2 regions of the Butyrivibrio sp. WCD2001 genome follow, and region 1 is predicted to be linked to the other one. Evidence: riboswitches for the same ligand, from Rfam matches in the RefSeq annotation. Region 1 holds a riboswitch; the other holds the start of a gene.

Evidence for each region. A riboswitch is a leader RNA that binds a small molecule or an ion and turns the genes downstream of it on or off. The one in region 1 is predicted to bind FMN.
Region 2: it holds a riboswitch for FMN, as region 1 does, so the genes downstream of both, G630_RS0107845 (ECF transporter S component) here and G630_RS20890 (ECF transporter S component) in region 1, are expected to answer to the same signal.

What each region holds. Positions count from the first base shown of each region.
Region 1 covers NZ_AUJZ01000005.1:180,732-188,467, reverse strand. The annotation lists gene G630_RS0105705 (hypothetical protein) at 1-26, opposite strand, end outside; gene G630_RS0105695 (hypothetical protein) at 249-1,145, opposite strand; gene G630_RS0105690 (hypothetical protein) at 1,142-1,357, opposite strand; gene G630_RS0105685 (GH39 family glycosyl hydrolase) at 1,483-2,985, opposite strand; gene G630_RS0105680 (ParA family protein) at 3,123-3,890, opposite strand; gene G630_RS0105675 (DUF6465 family protein) at 3,906-4,160, opposite strand; gene G630_RS0105670 (creatininase family protein) at 4,253-5,062, opposite strand; gene G630_RS20890 (ECF transporter S component) at 5,062-5,706, opposite strand; FMN riboswitch at 5,893-6,011, opposite strand; gene G630_RS23405 (SpoIIE family protein phosphatase) at 6,075-7,736, opposite strand, start outside.
Region 2 covers NZ_AUJZ01000007.1:4,093-11,828, reverse strand. The annotation lists gene G630_RS0107865 (hypothetical protein) at 66-641, shown strand; gene G630_RS0107860 (M23 family metallopeptidase) at 645-2,222, shown strand; gene G630_RS0107855 (UDP-N-acetylglucosamine 1-carboxyvinyltransferase) at 2,334-3,626, shown strand; gene G630_RS0107850 (HD-GYP domain-containing protein) at 3,681-4,757, opposite strand; gene G630_RS0107845 (ECF transporter S component) at 4,895-5,662, opposite strand; FMN riboswitch at 5,739-5,868, opposite strand; gene tsaE (tRNA (adenosine(37)-N6)-threonylcarbamoyltransferase complex ATPase subunit type 1 TsaE) at 5,963-6,403, shown strand; gene G630_RS24160 (bifunctional tRNA (adenosine(37)-N6)-threonylcarbamoyltransferase complex dimerization subunit type 1 TsaB/ribosomal protein alanine acetyltransferase RimI) at 6,407-7,651, shown strand; gene G630_RS0107830 (ribonuclease Z) at 7,644-7,736, shown strand, end outside.

The DNA of each region.
Region 1 (7,736 bases):
CCCAAAAGAGCTATTACCTGTTCCATATCTCCTCCCGATATCACATCATGATTCTTTACTTAATTCCTGAAGAATAGCATCCACATCATAATTAGGGGCATAGTTTTCAGCAATCTTGCGAATAACTTCTATTCTGGTCTCAGATTCTTCAAGGCGCATCTTACTCTTCCCAAAAGAAATTATACCACAAATAGGCATAGTTACACCGTATGATATGCCCCATATTCCATGTCTACCCCCCAATAGACCTAAAACAAATCCAGCATGCTATCCAGATATACTTCTTCCCTGACTTTTAGTTGGTATTCGGGCTTTGTCATGTAATAAAGTAAAAACTCCAGAATAATGGCGCTTCCAAGGCTTCTCCCTTCGATTTTGAAATTGGAGAAGCCCGCAGGCATGTATGTTTCTTGAATATCTTCAATTCCGATAAAACCGGGGTTCTTCATTGCATCGGAAAAGCGGTAGCCTCTGCCTGCTTCGGGAGAAACGCAGGCATGATCGGCGCAGTTTTCACCGAGACTTTTCCTGCTGACATTTTCATAGCAATTCTTTCTGTCATAACAATCAAACCAGCAGCATTCATTGCACAAAAATTCCACCTTCTGCTTCTGCAAAGGTGAAAGTGCGCATAGTTTATCCAATTCCTTATTTAGTCTGAAGTCTGGTACAACATAGCTGAATTCACTGCGGTCAAGCTCTTTTTCAAGCTCTGAAAACTCAGTCAACACCTTTGTCGTACTTGAAACAAAATAAAAACCGGGATAGTTTTCCTTTAGATATTTAAGAAGAATATCTGAGTGAAGTATTATTCCGTTACTCCCCTCTGCACCGCTTTTCTCAAACAAAGCACACAGGTAATTGCACTTCTTATCGGAAAGGTGCTTCTCCTCAAGCAGAGAATTACTGAACGTAAGCCGCGCAGAGATTCCGTACTGCTTCATCAGCAAGGCCACTTCTTCCGGGCCTGCATCTCCGAAACCCACTCTTCCGCCACCCCATGTGCAATCGCCGGGAGCGCCATAAATTGAGCCTATTTCACACCAATCATAAAAATACTCCCTGCGCTCTCTAAAGAGCGGCAGGAAGATTTTGTATAAGTCATAAAAATCGAATAAACCGGGGAGATGATAATAAGCTGTCATTTTATCCCTCGTCTCTCCATTGCCTGGATCAGATACTTGATTTTCTTTTTTACCACGTCTGCATATTTGGGTTTTAACTTATTCTGAACACCGATAAAATCTCTGATAGTCTCGATATCTTTATCTCTCATATATGCCAGAGTTTCTTCATCCAGTTTGAGTATATCAATATTTTTATCACAGATTCGTTTAGATGCTATATATCTTTCCATTCAGAACTTCCTTCTTTCAATAATTATAAAGCCTCTCTATATTATATTCCAGAAATCTAAACCTCCGATAAAGTTGAAATTAAAAATACGAAAAGCATCCGCTGCGAATTATATTCCATTTTGTGTTAATGAAACGAAATCACCTTGTCGTAGTCATAGCCTCGGTCAGGAGTGAAATCTCTCTTAGTGAGAGTAAAATATAATACTCCATGCTTTTTCAATGTAAATGAAACATCCACCGTTCCGTTCTTTGATACTTCAACAGAGCTCGTCGTAAGAGGCCATGCGGCGCTCTTAATCATTTCCTTCTCCGCCTTCGACGGGTATGCCGGCTCTCCCAAGTCGTGCCACAATTTCAAGGGATTACAGCAGGTCTCATCGACAGTCTTTTTGATAAGTGTATACTCACCGGCTTCCGGAAGCTCAAAGTCCAAATCAGCGCTAATCTCCTCCTCACCTATATTCCACAATACTCCCGCGTAGCCAAAATCATTCTTCACAATTACCGCCTTGTCATCGCGGTATACACAACCCTCGCCAAACATTTTTAACTGCTTATAAAAATAGAAAGTCCAGAAGGTCGGCTTGGGAATATTCCCATCCGCAACCATTCCAAAGCCTCCATGGAATAGGGAATGCTGAACTCCCTGCTCCTCGAACACATCTCCGAAGGTCCAGTAGGAATATGCTTCATTCACATCCCCAAGTCCCGCCAGCTGACCTGCGAGATATGCGGCATTTAAATTAGTGTCATGGATTACACCCCTTGGAGTATACGAGGTGCTAAATTCCGACAGATGTATGGGGAGCCCTCTGAATTCATCATAAGAATCCACAATATCCCTGGTGGACTGAAGATTCTCAAAACGCATCTTTGGATCCTCCAGTTTGGAATAATCATAATGTCCGATGCGCTCCGGGAATTCCACAGTGTAATGATGTCTGGTAATCCTGTCGGGTTTTATGCACTCCTTTTTGCAAAACTCAAGGAAAGCCTCTATCCACTCCGCATCCCTTACGCCGCAGATGGCAGGCCCTCCGACCTTATATCTTGAGTCATAGTTCTTAATTGCAAGAAAAGTCTCCTTGAACAATTTGAAATATTCCTGCATGTCAGCCTTGTACCAAAAGCCCGGCAGATTGGGCTCATTCCACACCTCAATAGGCCATGTCACAGTTTCTTCTCCGTAGCGCTTTTTGAGGTGTGACAGAAGAGCAATAACCATATCTGTCCACTTTTTGTAATCCTTGGGTGGAGTGGTATTCCCCTTCCAGTAAAAGATCGTCTGGGTTCCGCTGGCAAGCTGGCCGGGCATGAATCCAAGCTCAAGATAAGGCCTGATGCCAAGTCGCAAAAAGCTGTCAAAAATCCTGTCTATATAAGTGTAGTTGTACTCTACTTTTGTCTCGCCGTCCTCTTCGTACTCATTGTAGATAGCCACATCATCAGAGAAAAGGCCGTGACCTCTGATGTAGGAAAAGCCGATCATCTCCTGCACAAATTCAAGCTCTTTGAGGTATTCCTCTGTAAGTGCAAGCCCGAGCCTTCCCGTGCCGACGCAGTAATCCACGTTATTATTGAATTCCATCCTGTTATCTTTTTTTACGATTATTTTTTCTCTGCTCATACCCTGATTCTCCCTGTTCCCTAAAAAAAATAGAATTATTAACAAAATAAAAAGCCTTATATGCTGCATTTTTAATGTAGCATATAAGGCTCCCGCACTCTAAAACAATATTGTTTTTATCATGCCAATTATTGCGATTATTTCCGTGATTTTTTCAGAAGCTCCGCGGTAAAGTCGATATAATCAAGGCAGGTGTTGCACTTGGGAGCATAGTCTATCAAAAGTCTCTTGGCTTCCTGAGCTTCCTTTGTCTTTATACATTCACGGATAACTGTTTTAAAGAGCTTCGTATCCATCTTCTTTGCTGTCTTTTCTATATTGTCACGGGTTCCCTTCTCAAGGTTGGATCTCCCCGAATATCTGACAAGAAGAAGTCCGGCGATGGAAAGATTTCTGTTCTGTCTCTTTTTCACAGACATGATCGTGTCGTATAACTGACTGATTCCCTGCATCGCATAGGAGTCCGCAGTAACAGGGATTATCACTTTATCAGCTGCAATAAGGCAGTTATAAAGGATGATATTAAGTGATGGCGCTGTATCAATAACGATGTACTCATATCCATCGAGCTCGTCCAGTGCATCCTTAAGGCGATAGAAGCCTTCAAGGTCACCGTCAAGCATCTTCTCCGCTTTTACAAGAAGAGGGTCAGATGCTACAATATCGCCGTTTTCTGTATGCTGGATAGCTTCCGCAATCGGCAATTTATCAGAGTCGATTATTACATCATAAAGCGTAGCGACGTCCTCAATCTTGGCATCATAGGTGCTTGTGCTGTTGCACTGAGGATCAGCGTCTATCAAAAGTGTCTTTGCTTTTCTTCCAAGAATTCCCGCAAGATTGGTTGCAGTAGTACTTTTACCGATGCCGCCCTTCTGGTTGGCAACCACGAATATAGTAGACATTTTTCATCCCCTCCCTCAGAAATCAACGCAGCCGTTTACATTACCGTTAACAACATAGAAAACCTTGTGCTCCTCAGGCTTTATATAGACATCGATTTTCTGAAAATCCGCTTCCGATACTCCATGAGAAAGCGCATCCTCTTTGATTTTCTTTAAAATGTCATCGGTAGTGCGGTCACTGTTTTGATACTGAACGACGATGTTTTTCTGAGCAGTGGCAAAACTTCCGGTTGCTTCAAGTGCTCTCTTAACACTGCTTTGTCTGGCCATTTTTCATATCCCCCTTTGCAAGTCATTAGAAACTACAATGATTATTTTATCAAATCCTTTGCCCTCTGACCACTTAGAAGAGGTTTGTTTTTTCAGCAGGTCACCATAAATTTCATTATTTCCTTTATTCCGTTTGCGGCATCCCTCGCACTAACCTCAAGAATGATCTCACCTTTTTGGGCTGTCGCACCGCTGGGATCTCCGCCTATACCGATAGGCTTTCCTTCATCGGTGATGAAGTCCTCCCCCATCCAGGGAAGAGATGTGCTTCCGAAAAATGCAAGCTTTGCACCTTTTTCCGAGATTGAATAATGCCCCGTGCTTGAAGTCGTAAGGTCCACAAGGCTCTCATCCCTTGCCATCACCATGGCGGTTTCCATTTCTCCTCCGTGAAAATCGGCTTCATTTCCCGGAGTTATTGTCTTCTTTACTTCCGGATCCGAGAAAGAACCCGATGAAATCAAGTAGACATATATCCCAAGATCACGCCTTATCTGACGACTGACTATCTCTGCTGTTGCGCGGTTCCCTCCGTGGCAGATGAGAAGAGCTATATGCTTAAAGCCATGCCTTGTCAGGCACTCTGCTATGTCATACAAAACACTGTAGTAAGTCTGCGGTTTGAAAGATATCGAACCGCAAAAAGAAAGGTGTTCAACACTGTATCCCACAGGAATTGTCGGAAAGAAAAGAACCGATCCCGAAAGGACTTCATCGCTTTTATCCAAAGAGAGCTTCCCCATTATTCTCTTTTTCATCTCATCCGCAATGATCGTATCGGTGCCAAGAGGCGCCTGGTTTCCATGCTGTTCCAGTGCGCCGAGCGGTACCACTACGAGAGTCTTTTCTTTATCCACCTGCTCCATCTGCAGCCTTGAAAGATTTTGGTATTCCTGTATCATCAAGCTGCCTCCTGCACCTGTTCATTATCTGATCTGAGTCCCCTTGCTGAAGGAACAGCTGCGAGAAGTCTGTCATATACTGCGTAGCCTATGAGACTGTTGATTGCCAGTTTTACTACATTGAAAGGTATTGTCGCATAGATGATAAATGTCTGAAGGTTCTGGATTCTTGCATTTACTCCACCGACCATTTTTACGACATCATCAAGAGATACTCCCATCGCTTTTGCATATAAAGGAAGTGAAATGCAGGCATTTAAGAAGCATGCTGCACCGGTTCTTATAACAACACTGACTATAAGTGCTACCATAGCGGCCTTTCTTGTCTGTCCCATCTTCTTATAAACAATCCAGGTGGGAATTATGAAAAGAATGATGGCCATAAGGTTTACAAGCTCTCCGACATACATTGAGTTAGTTCCCGTGAGAAGTAGCTTTACTACAAGCTTGATGATCTCAACCAGTGCGCCTTCCGCAGGTCCCATAAGGAAAAGAGCGATGATTGCAGGCACGTCGCTAAAGTCAAACTTATAGAACGGCGGCATCATCGGCACCGAGATCTCCAGTGACATGAGTACGCCTGCAAGTGCTGCGAGCATTCCTGTTAATACGATTTGCTTTGTTGTGAATTTGTTTTTGAACATTTGATTGTTCCTCCCCGTGTTCTTTAGATTTTTGAACCGAAGGATTCCCGAGGAATAACAGCCATATCCGCATTTTTATGCGCCTGAATCACGAAGAAAAATCGTGAAACAAAAAAGGCGAAACCTGCATGGGGGCTTCGCCTTAATACGCGCACAATAAAACAGCAAAATAACAGCTATTATAATGCATTACTTCTACCATCCAGACTTTACTGTCGGTTTTGGAATTTCACCAAATCAGTCGCTTTCGCGAGTCGCGGACTGTCACCGCCGGTCGGGAATTACACCCTGCCCCGAAGAATTATTCGATTTTCTTTTTATACCTTATCAAAACACCTATGTATCGTCAATAGGAAAAACAGCGCTTTTCAGGCTTTTCCTCTATAGATGAAGCTCAGCATCGTAATGTCGTCAAACTGCGGTGCTTCTCCTACAAATTCATCAATCTCCTTTTTAACCGCCGGCAAAAGCTCTGTCGGTGACGCATCCGGATTTCGGTTCAGCGCATCAATAAGCCTCTGCTCTCCGAACAGTTCCAGATTGGCATCCGTTGCTTCCGTAACCCCATCCGTGTAGACAAACAGCCTGTCTCCGGGATCGAGATGGAACTCGCTCTGACGGAATTTAAGTCCTTCCATAGTGGCAACAGCCGGTGAATGTTTTGTCTTTATGAGTTCGTAGGAACCATTGCCTCTCCTAAACGCCGGATACTCATGACCTGCGTTGGCCTCGAGCGCATCACCTGTAGTAAGATCAATAACCACTGCCCATACTGTTACGAAGAGCTCAGCGTCATTTCCCTCGCAAAGCTGATTATTAACATTATATAGTGCCTCGCCCGGCTCTTCTCCCATCTGGAGGCGGTTCTTTATAAGTGTCTTTGCAATAACCATGAAAAGTGATGCCGGGACACCTTTTCCGGAAACATCTGCAATTACAAGAGCAATATGATTTTCATCCACCAGGAAAAAGTCGTAGAAATCACCGCCTACCTCTTTCGCAGGTGTCATGGTCGCATAAATATCAAGCTCTTTTCTGTCGGGGAACGGAGGAAAAATCTTGGGAAGCATATCCGCCTGGATCTGACTTGCAATGCTCAAATCCGCATCAATTCTCTCTTTTTCCGCGGTGACCTTCTGAAGATTAACCATGTAATCTTCAAGTTCCGTAATCATCTCTCCAAAGCTCTTTGCAAGCATACCAATCTCATCCATGATTTTCACATGAGACAGAATATCCTTTGCTATCTCCGGATCTTTCTTTTCGGAGTACTCTCTTACCTCGCGCTCAATGCCGATGATACGATGCAAAACATTTTTACTAAGGAGCAGGTAAAGAATAGCTGTAAATATGATAAGCACAACCGCTGAAACCAGTCCCTGGATGATCACATTTTTCATGATCTCGGAATTAACAACCGCCACACTTATTTCAGAGCATAGAAGTCCGACCTTTTCACCATTTATAACCACCGGAGCACAATAATTATACTGTTGGCCGAATTCGTTATTCATGATATCAAAGCCGTTCTGAGCTCTTCCTGTAAACCAGGTATCCCACATGGTTTGATGTATCTCCGGATCCTCGTAAACAACTTCCCCAAGCTTTAGAATTTCACGTCCATCTGGCGCTGTTTTCGTTTCCATCGTAGGATCAAACATATAGTTCATCTTCAGATCATTTTCACTCTCAGGATAGATGAAATATGTATACATCAGATCAAAACTGTCCGTCGCCTCAAAAAAAAGAGTAAACCATCGTTCAAAGGCGTAGTTGACATATAACCGCTGTCCTTCAAGATCAAGGTCATTAAAGAAAAGCGTTGTCCCGTAATCTTTTCCCGGATAATTTTCAAGAATATAATCATCAAAAGCACTCTTACTGACCGGAAGATCACTTTTGAAATCCACCGGAACCTGCACCAGATCAGGATGTTCCTGAAACCAGGCTTTCAGATATATGAACTCATCGCCTTCACTTTGTATCTGATTTACCAGATGTGTCGTTATCCTACGCAAATCCGAGACACA
Region 2 (7,736 bases), on a different contig from region 1:
ACCTATTATTTAGCCGCTTAGTCGGAGGACATTTTAAAAGAGTTTGTTCAAATTTGGGAGGAGCCATGGACAACATGATGGGAAGAGTTGATGGGAAGATCAGTGCACAGGAAATGATTAAAGCCAATACAGCTGCTGAAGCTGCACACAGGGAGCAGATCGAGAGCCAGAATAAGCAGTATGAAGAAGAGATAGCCGTTCTTCGTCAAAATGCTAAAAAACTTGAAGACAGACTGAATAATATAGAAGATGTTCTTGATGATTTGAAAAACGGCAAAATTGAAGCGGATAGAATGTCCAAAGAGCTTGGCAGTGCCGTAAAAGAGCTTAATGAAAGTCTTGCTGACAGATTTGACAAGAGTGATGAGGCAACGCATGATGTTGGCGTCAGAATATACAGGAATGTTCAGGCTTCAGTGGCAGATGAACAGAAAAAGCAGCTTGATGAAATACGTGAAGATTTAAAGAAACAGATGGAATCAATAAGAAGTGAGTTTACAGTGCTCGTAAGACAGCTTGATTCCATGCAAAGAGCTAACAGAGCAAAGAATAGAGGGCTTATGCCTCTTGTTGTTGTAACATTATTGGCTGTTATAGCTGATCTTGCATTATTAATCTTAAGAATTGTAGGTTTGGTTTAAAGAATGAAGTTTTCAGGTCACAAGAAAATACGTATAGGCATGCTTAAGGGCGAGATTCTTGCGATTGCTGTCTGGATTATTTTGATATTACCTATTTTTTCTCCTATCAAAAATACAGGTGATAACATTTTCACAGTATTTCTTAACGGAGTTGAGGTCGGAACTCTTGGATCAAAGCAGGCAGCAGAAAAGTGCCTTCGTGAGGCGAGAAGACAACTCTCATCGGGTAGTGATGAACTTATCCTGACGGACGCAGAGCTTAGTCTGAAAGGAAGCGAAGTGCTGCTTGGCAAGGTGGATTCAAGGAAATCTGTAAGAAACAAAATGGTGGAGGTTCTTGATAAGAGCAGATTATCCACTCTTGAGCGTTCGTATACAGTAAAAATAAATCAGTATTCAGTCAATCTGGCCAGCAAAGATGATGTATTTACGCTTCTTTCAAAGGCACTTGGCAAATATGATACCGAGGGAAAATATAAGGTGGATCTTGTTACGGATCCATCCAGAGAAGTGAATGTGCTTACTTCACAGATAGTATCGGTTGAGGAGGCACAAAAAGAGGAAGAGGAGACAAGACTCCCGGAGGCAGGTATAGACCTTGCAATTTCCGATGTGTTCAGAAAGATTAAGCCTTTAATAGAAGAAAAGAGCTTTGAGGATTATCAGCTTGGCCTTATGTCCATAGATTTCGGAGATAAGGTTGAAGTGGTTGAGAGTTATTTGCCGTCCTCAGAGATAAAAGATATTAACACAGCAATAGATGAGGTAACAAAGGATCAGGAGACAAACCAGATTTACGAGATAAAGACCGGCGATACGCTGGGAACTATCGCTGAGGATTTTGGACTGCCTCTTGATGATCTTATTGCGATGAATGAGACAATTGATAATGAGAATTCCACTATCAGAGCCGGGGATGAGATTATAGTAACCGTTCCCGAGCCGGAGCTTTCAGTTGTATATACTACACAGCAATATTATGAGGAAGACTACGAAGCTGATGTAATCTACAGGGATAATGATTCCTGGTATACGACAAGAACTGAGGTGGTTCAGGAGCCTTCGGCAGGTCACCGCAAGGTGGTAGCAAAGATATCTTATGTTAATAATTCCGAGACGGGACGTGATATTCAGAAGGAAGAGGTTACCTACGAGGCGGTTCCCAAGATTGTTGAGCGCGGAACTATTGTGCCTCCTACATATATTAAACCTATCTCGGGTGGAAGACAGTCATCCGGATTCGGAAGAAGAAATGCTCCGACCAAGGGTGCCAGCACCTTCCATAAGGGTGTAGACTGGGCTACTCCTGTGGGAACAGCGGTAATGGCTTCAAATGCCGGCGTTGTAACCAGAGCAGGATGGGGCAGAGGCTATGGATATGTTATTTATATAAGCCATTCTGATGGCAGAGAGACCAGATACGGACACTTGTCCAAGATTCTTGTTAAGCCCGGACAGAGTGTTTCTCAGGGTCAGAAGATTGCGCTTAGTGGTAATACAGGTGTAAGTACCGGAGCACATCTCCACTTTGAAATTCTTATAAACGGAGCGCAGGTGAACCCGCTTAATTACTTGAACTGACGAACCTGATTTTACAAATTTGCTATTTTGTGGTATAACATAAGCCGTTAATAAATTATGGGGAGAAGTTTATCAACTTGGTGATTCACAAAGGCGTGAATGAATAAGATTATGGAAAAATATGTAATTAAAGGTGGTACACCACTTGTAGGAGAGGTTGAAATCGGCGGTGCCAAGAATGCAGCGCTTCCGATTCTGGCAGCCGCTTCTATGACTGATGAGACCGTATATATTGATAATATGCCTGACGAAGCGGATACTAACATAATGCTTCAGGCACTGGAGAGCATCGGTGTCATGGTTAACAGAACCGGCCGCCATTCAGTGACTATTAATGCTGCTAACGTCAACACATACAAGATTGAAAACGAGTTTATTAAAAAGATCAGAGCATCCTACTATATGCTCGGAGCCTTTTTGGGAAAGTATAAGGACGCACAGGTCGTAATACCCGGCGGATGCAATATCGGGCTCAGACCTATCGACCAGCATATCAAGGGATTCAATGCCCTTGGTGCCAATGTATCCATTGATCATGGACTTATAAGTGCCCATGCGGACAGACTTGTTGCCAATCACGTTTATCTCGATATTGCCAGCGTTGGAGCTACCATCAATATTATGATGGCTGCTTCGATGGCTGAAGGTAAGACTATTATCGAGAATGCAGCCAAGGAACCTCATGTCGTTGACCTTGCCAACTTCCTGAACAGTATGGGAGCCGATATCAAGGGTGCAGGTACAGATATTATTCGTGTCAGAGGTGTGGAGAAGCTCCATGGCACAGAATATACCATTATTCCCGATCAGATAGAGGCGGGAACATTTATGATGGCAGCGGCTGCAACTAAAGGCGATATAACCATTAAAAATGTAATCCCCAAGCACTTGGAGTCTATCAGCGCAAAACTTATTGAGATGGGATGTCAGGTGCTTGAATCTGACGATGCTGTAAGAGTTGTAGCAACAAAGCGTATGAAGAATGCTCATGTTAAGACTCTGCCTTATCCGGGATATCCCACGGACATGCAGCCACAGATAACCGTGGTGCTCGGTCTTGCAAGTGGTATCAGTCTTGTTACGGAGTCGCTTTTTGAGAACAGATTCAAATATGTGGATGAGCTCACCAGAATGGGAGCTAATATCAAGGTAGAAGGCAGTACAGCCATCATAGAGGGTGTTGATCAGTATACGGGCGCAGAAGTAGCGGCTCCTGATCTTCGAGCTGGTGCAGCTCTTGTAATTGCCGGACTTACCGCCGATGGATTTACCACTGTTGAGGATATAAGATATATAGAGCGTGGCTATGAAGACTTTGATGAAAAGTTAAGAGAGCTTGGTGCTCAGATACAGAAGGTAGATACTGAAAGAGAACTTCAGAAGTTCAAATTAAAATTTGCATAATAAAACCACCATATGAATTTTCGAGAGAGTTCATATGGTGGTTTTTTATCGATACTATAATATTTCTTCGATGTATAGCTCGGGATGCATCGTCAGATCAAGATATTCTTCATCAATTTTGATAGTCGGTCTTGATAGGTGATCTCTGTTTATAAAGATTATCTCGCCTTCACGGCCGTCATTTAAACGTACCCTGTTAAGAAGATAGGTGTTAACTATATTCTGCAGGAAGGTCATAATGGCATTTGTATCATATTTCTGCAGACCTTCAGATTCAAACATTTCGATTGCGATGAAAGGACACAGAGGATCTCTGTAAACTCTGGCCGATGTCATCGCATCATATACATCAGCTATTGATACACATTTTGCAAAGAAATCAATCTGAGGACCCTTGAGATGAGCGGGATAACCGGTTCCGTCGCAGCGCTCGTGGTGCATGAGGGCTGCATTTTTTACATGGTCGCTAAGATTGAGGTCAGTTAAAATAACATAACCCTGGGCCGGATGCGTCTGCACTACGGTATACTCAGCTGTAGTAAGATCTGCGGGCTTGGTAATGATTTCGTTGGGAATAAGGAGCTTACCAATATCATGAAGTAGTCCTGCTTCAGTGAGAATCAGAATATCGTCATCGCTCATCTTAAGCCATTGCCCCAGGATATTGCATATCATAGCAACACTAATGCAGTGAACATAAGTGGCATCATCATAAGATCGCAGGCTATGCAGCATATCAAAAAGATTAGAGGAACTGTTTCCCTTGTGGACGAGATCATATATGGGCGATATCATGGAGTCCACATCAAAGTGCTCTTTATCGTTTATGAGGACTTCAATACCGGCTTTAAATTTGGACGCACAGTTCTCAAAATCTCTCTTGAACTCCTTGAATTCTGCAGTCTGACGAAGCCTCGAGGCATAGGATTCCTTGTGGTCATTAGCCGGCATAAGGTTTTCCGGAGGATCCTCCACCAGAACGTTCAAAATAGAATAGAAGGACAGCTTTGTTATAGCCTGATTATCCAAAACAGTTCCCTTGGGCAATACAAGCTGGTTGTTATCATGTGCGTATACGTTGTCCGACAAAACCATGCCGGGAACTAGTTTTTTAGTAATCAACCGTTTCATCAAGAAAGCGCCTCATTGACATTTTTTAGTGAACAAAGATACAAATTAATCTTATGGTTCACTCGGCTAAAAGTCAATAAAGGCGCTATTTTCATGCTATAAAAAAATGATAAACAATATATAAAAATATATTCTATTTAGATTTCCGATTCAGCAGCACGCTTTTCGGATGCTGTAAGAGAAGCGTTTTTGATCACAGGGCTGAGCTTCTTGTATACAAGAAGAGTGATCCCACTGATTACGGAACCCTTTAAGAGATTGATGGGAGCTACAGCAAAAAGGATGAAGGTAAACATATTGTTTATTGCGGGATTGATTGCTGTCCCCATTCCGATAAGAGCATCCAATGGCATTCCGTAAAGCTTTGCAAAAGCAGGAAGCAGATAGAATGCGTTGAGTGAGCTTCCGACGAGAGTGATGATCATGGTTGCTGTAAGGCAGGAGATCATGGCAATCTGACGGTTCTTCTTGAAAATATAAATGATGGAAGCGGGAAGTACATAGCTGCATCCAACGATAAAGTTTGCAAGCTCTCCGATGAAAGCTGTCTGAGTTCCGTTAAGAATAAGATTAAGAAGGATCTTAATAAACTCAATCATAACTCCGGTCATGGGACCAAATGCAAATCCGCCGATTACTGCGGGTAAATCTGAAAGATCAAGCTTGTAAAAGCTCGGTGCGAATGGCATCGGAATCTCAAAAAGCATAAGAACAGCAGATATTGCTGAGAATATGCCGATTATAACCATTTTTCTTGTGGTCATCCCCGGATTTGCGTCCCCGTTTTTCTTTGCAACGTAGGTCTCTGCAATTCTGGCAGCGACAAACATAGTCACAATCAGCAGTATAAAGACTGCTACAATCATCGTGTTTTCCATTACGGAAGTAAATAAGTTGTTGTTCATGGTGTTTTTCCTCCTGATTTTATCGGGGAGGATAATGACTAGATAATGTGCGATTTGATGTTTTGAAAATAAAAAACGCCATCTTCTATCATCCAGACTATACTGTCGGTTTTGGAATTTCACCAAATCGGCCGCCGTAGCGGTTCGCGGACTTCTGAAAATCAGTCACCGCCGGTAGGGAATTACACCCTGCCCCGAAGATTATTTTTATCAAGAATCATTATATAACAGCTAAAACTGTCGTCAATACCTTTTTTGCTGTGACTTGCTTTTTTTGTGACGCTGGAATATTCTGATTATATGAGTACAATTTTAGAAACATATTCCGCGGAGGAGACCTTCGCATTCGGAAAGCGTATAGGAGAGACCGCTGAACCCGGATCAGTTTATACCCTGATCGGGGATCTTGGCGTGGGTAAAACCGTATTAACACAGGGAGTTGCGGCCGGTTTAGGAATAGAGGGACCGGTTAACAGTCCTACTTTCACAATCCTTCAGGTGTATGACGAGGGAAGAATTCCCTTTTACCATTTTGATGTTTACAGAATCGGTGACGTCAGTGAGATGGATGAAATAGGCTACGAGGACTACTTTTACGGACAGGGACTATGCTTTATAGAATGGGCCAATCTTATAGAAGAAATACTTCCGGAAAAATATATGGAAATCCGCATAGAGAAAGACCTTAAGAAAGGAACGGACTATCGCCGCATAACGCTGGATACGATAGATAACAGATAAAAGATGAAAATATTGGCACTGGATACATCGGGACTCGTTTGCACGGTTGCCGTTACAGAGGACGACAGACTGCTGTCTGAGTTTTCTATTCAGCACAAAATCACGCATTCCGAACTTTTACTCCCGATGATGGAACAGATAAAAAACAGAATATCACTGGATTTTAATACGATAGATGCAGTTGCGGTTTCGGCAGGACCAGGATCTTTTACGGGACTTCGAATCGGATGTGCTACCGCAAAAGGCCTGTGCCTAGCGATGAATAAGCCAATGGTTGCAGTACCTACGCTGGATGCGATGGCGTATCAGTTTTATGGCAGTGAATATGTGATCTGCCCCATGATGGATGCAAGGCGTAACCAGGTATATACCGGAGTTTATACATTTGTTCCGGAAAAAGAAAACGAGAAACATCGGGAAATCTTTTTCTCTATGAAGACGATAAAAGCTCAGTCAGCAATGTCGATAAATGATATTGCCGAGGAGCTCAATAATATAGGAAAAACAGTTATACTTCTCGGCGACGGAATCCCGGTATACAGAGATAAGCTTGAGGAGCTGCTCAAGGTAAATTACATTCTGGCACCTGCCCATATGAACAGGCAGAGGGCGTCCGCTTTGGCTGCGCTTGCTACAATATACTTAAGAGAAGGGAAGACGGTGGATGCCGACAGTTTTTCACCCGAGTATTTGAGAGCATCACAGGCGGAGCGTGAGGCTGCGGAGAAAGCAGCAGGAAAAAAAGAGACCAAGGCCGATTCCGAAAAAAACGGCAGAAAATCCGGGATAACCAGCCCTATTTATATAAGAGATCTAAAAGCTGAGGATATTACAGCTGCTGCTGAAATTGAAAAGGCTTGCCTCGGTGCGGAGGCCTGGACCGAAAAACAACTTCTTGAAGCTGCTACCCGCGATGATACGGTTTACCTTGTCGCTGAAGTATCAGGAGAGGTGGCTGGCCTTTGCGGAGTTCGCAACATTTCCGGCGAGGGTGAAGTAACCAATGTATCGGTTTCCGAGAGCAGCAGAGGAAAGGGAATAGCTTTTGAAATGCTGTCCAAGCTCCTCCTTCGCGGAAAAGCGATTGGCTGCGAGAGCTTTACATTGGAAGTACGCGGCGAAAACAAGGCGGCGAGAGGACTCTATGAAAAACTGGGATTTGTTAATGAAGGAACAAGGCCCGGCTTTTACGAGAGCCCTAAGGATGATGCAATAATTTATTGGAAGAGAAATAATACGAATGATTGATGTATGTCTACTTGGAACAGGCGGAATGATGCCGCTGCCCAACAGATACCTTACTGCACTTATGGTGCGATATAACGGAAAATGT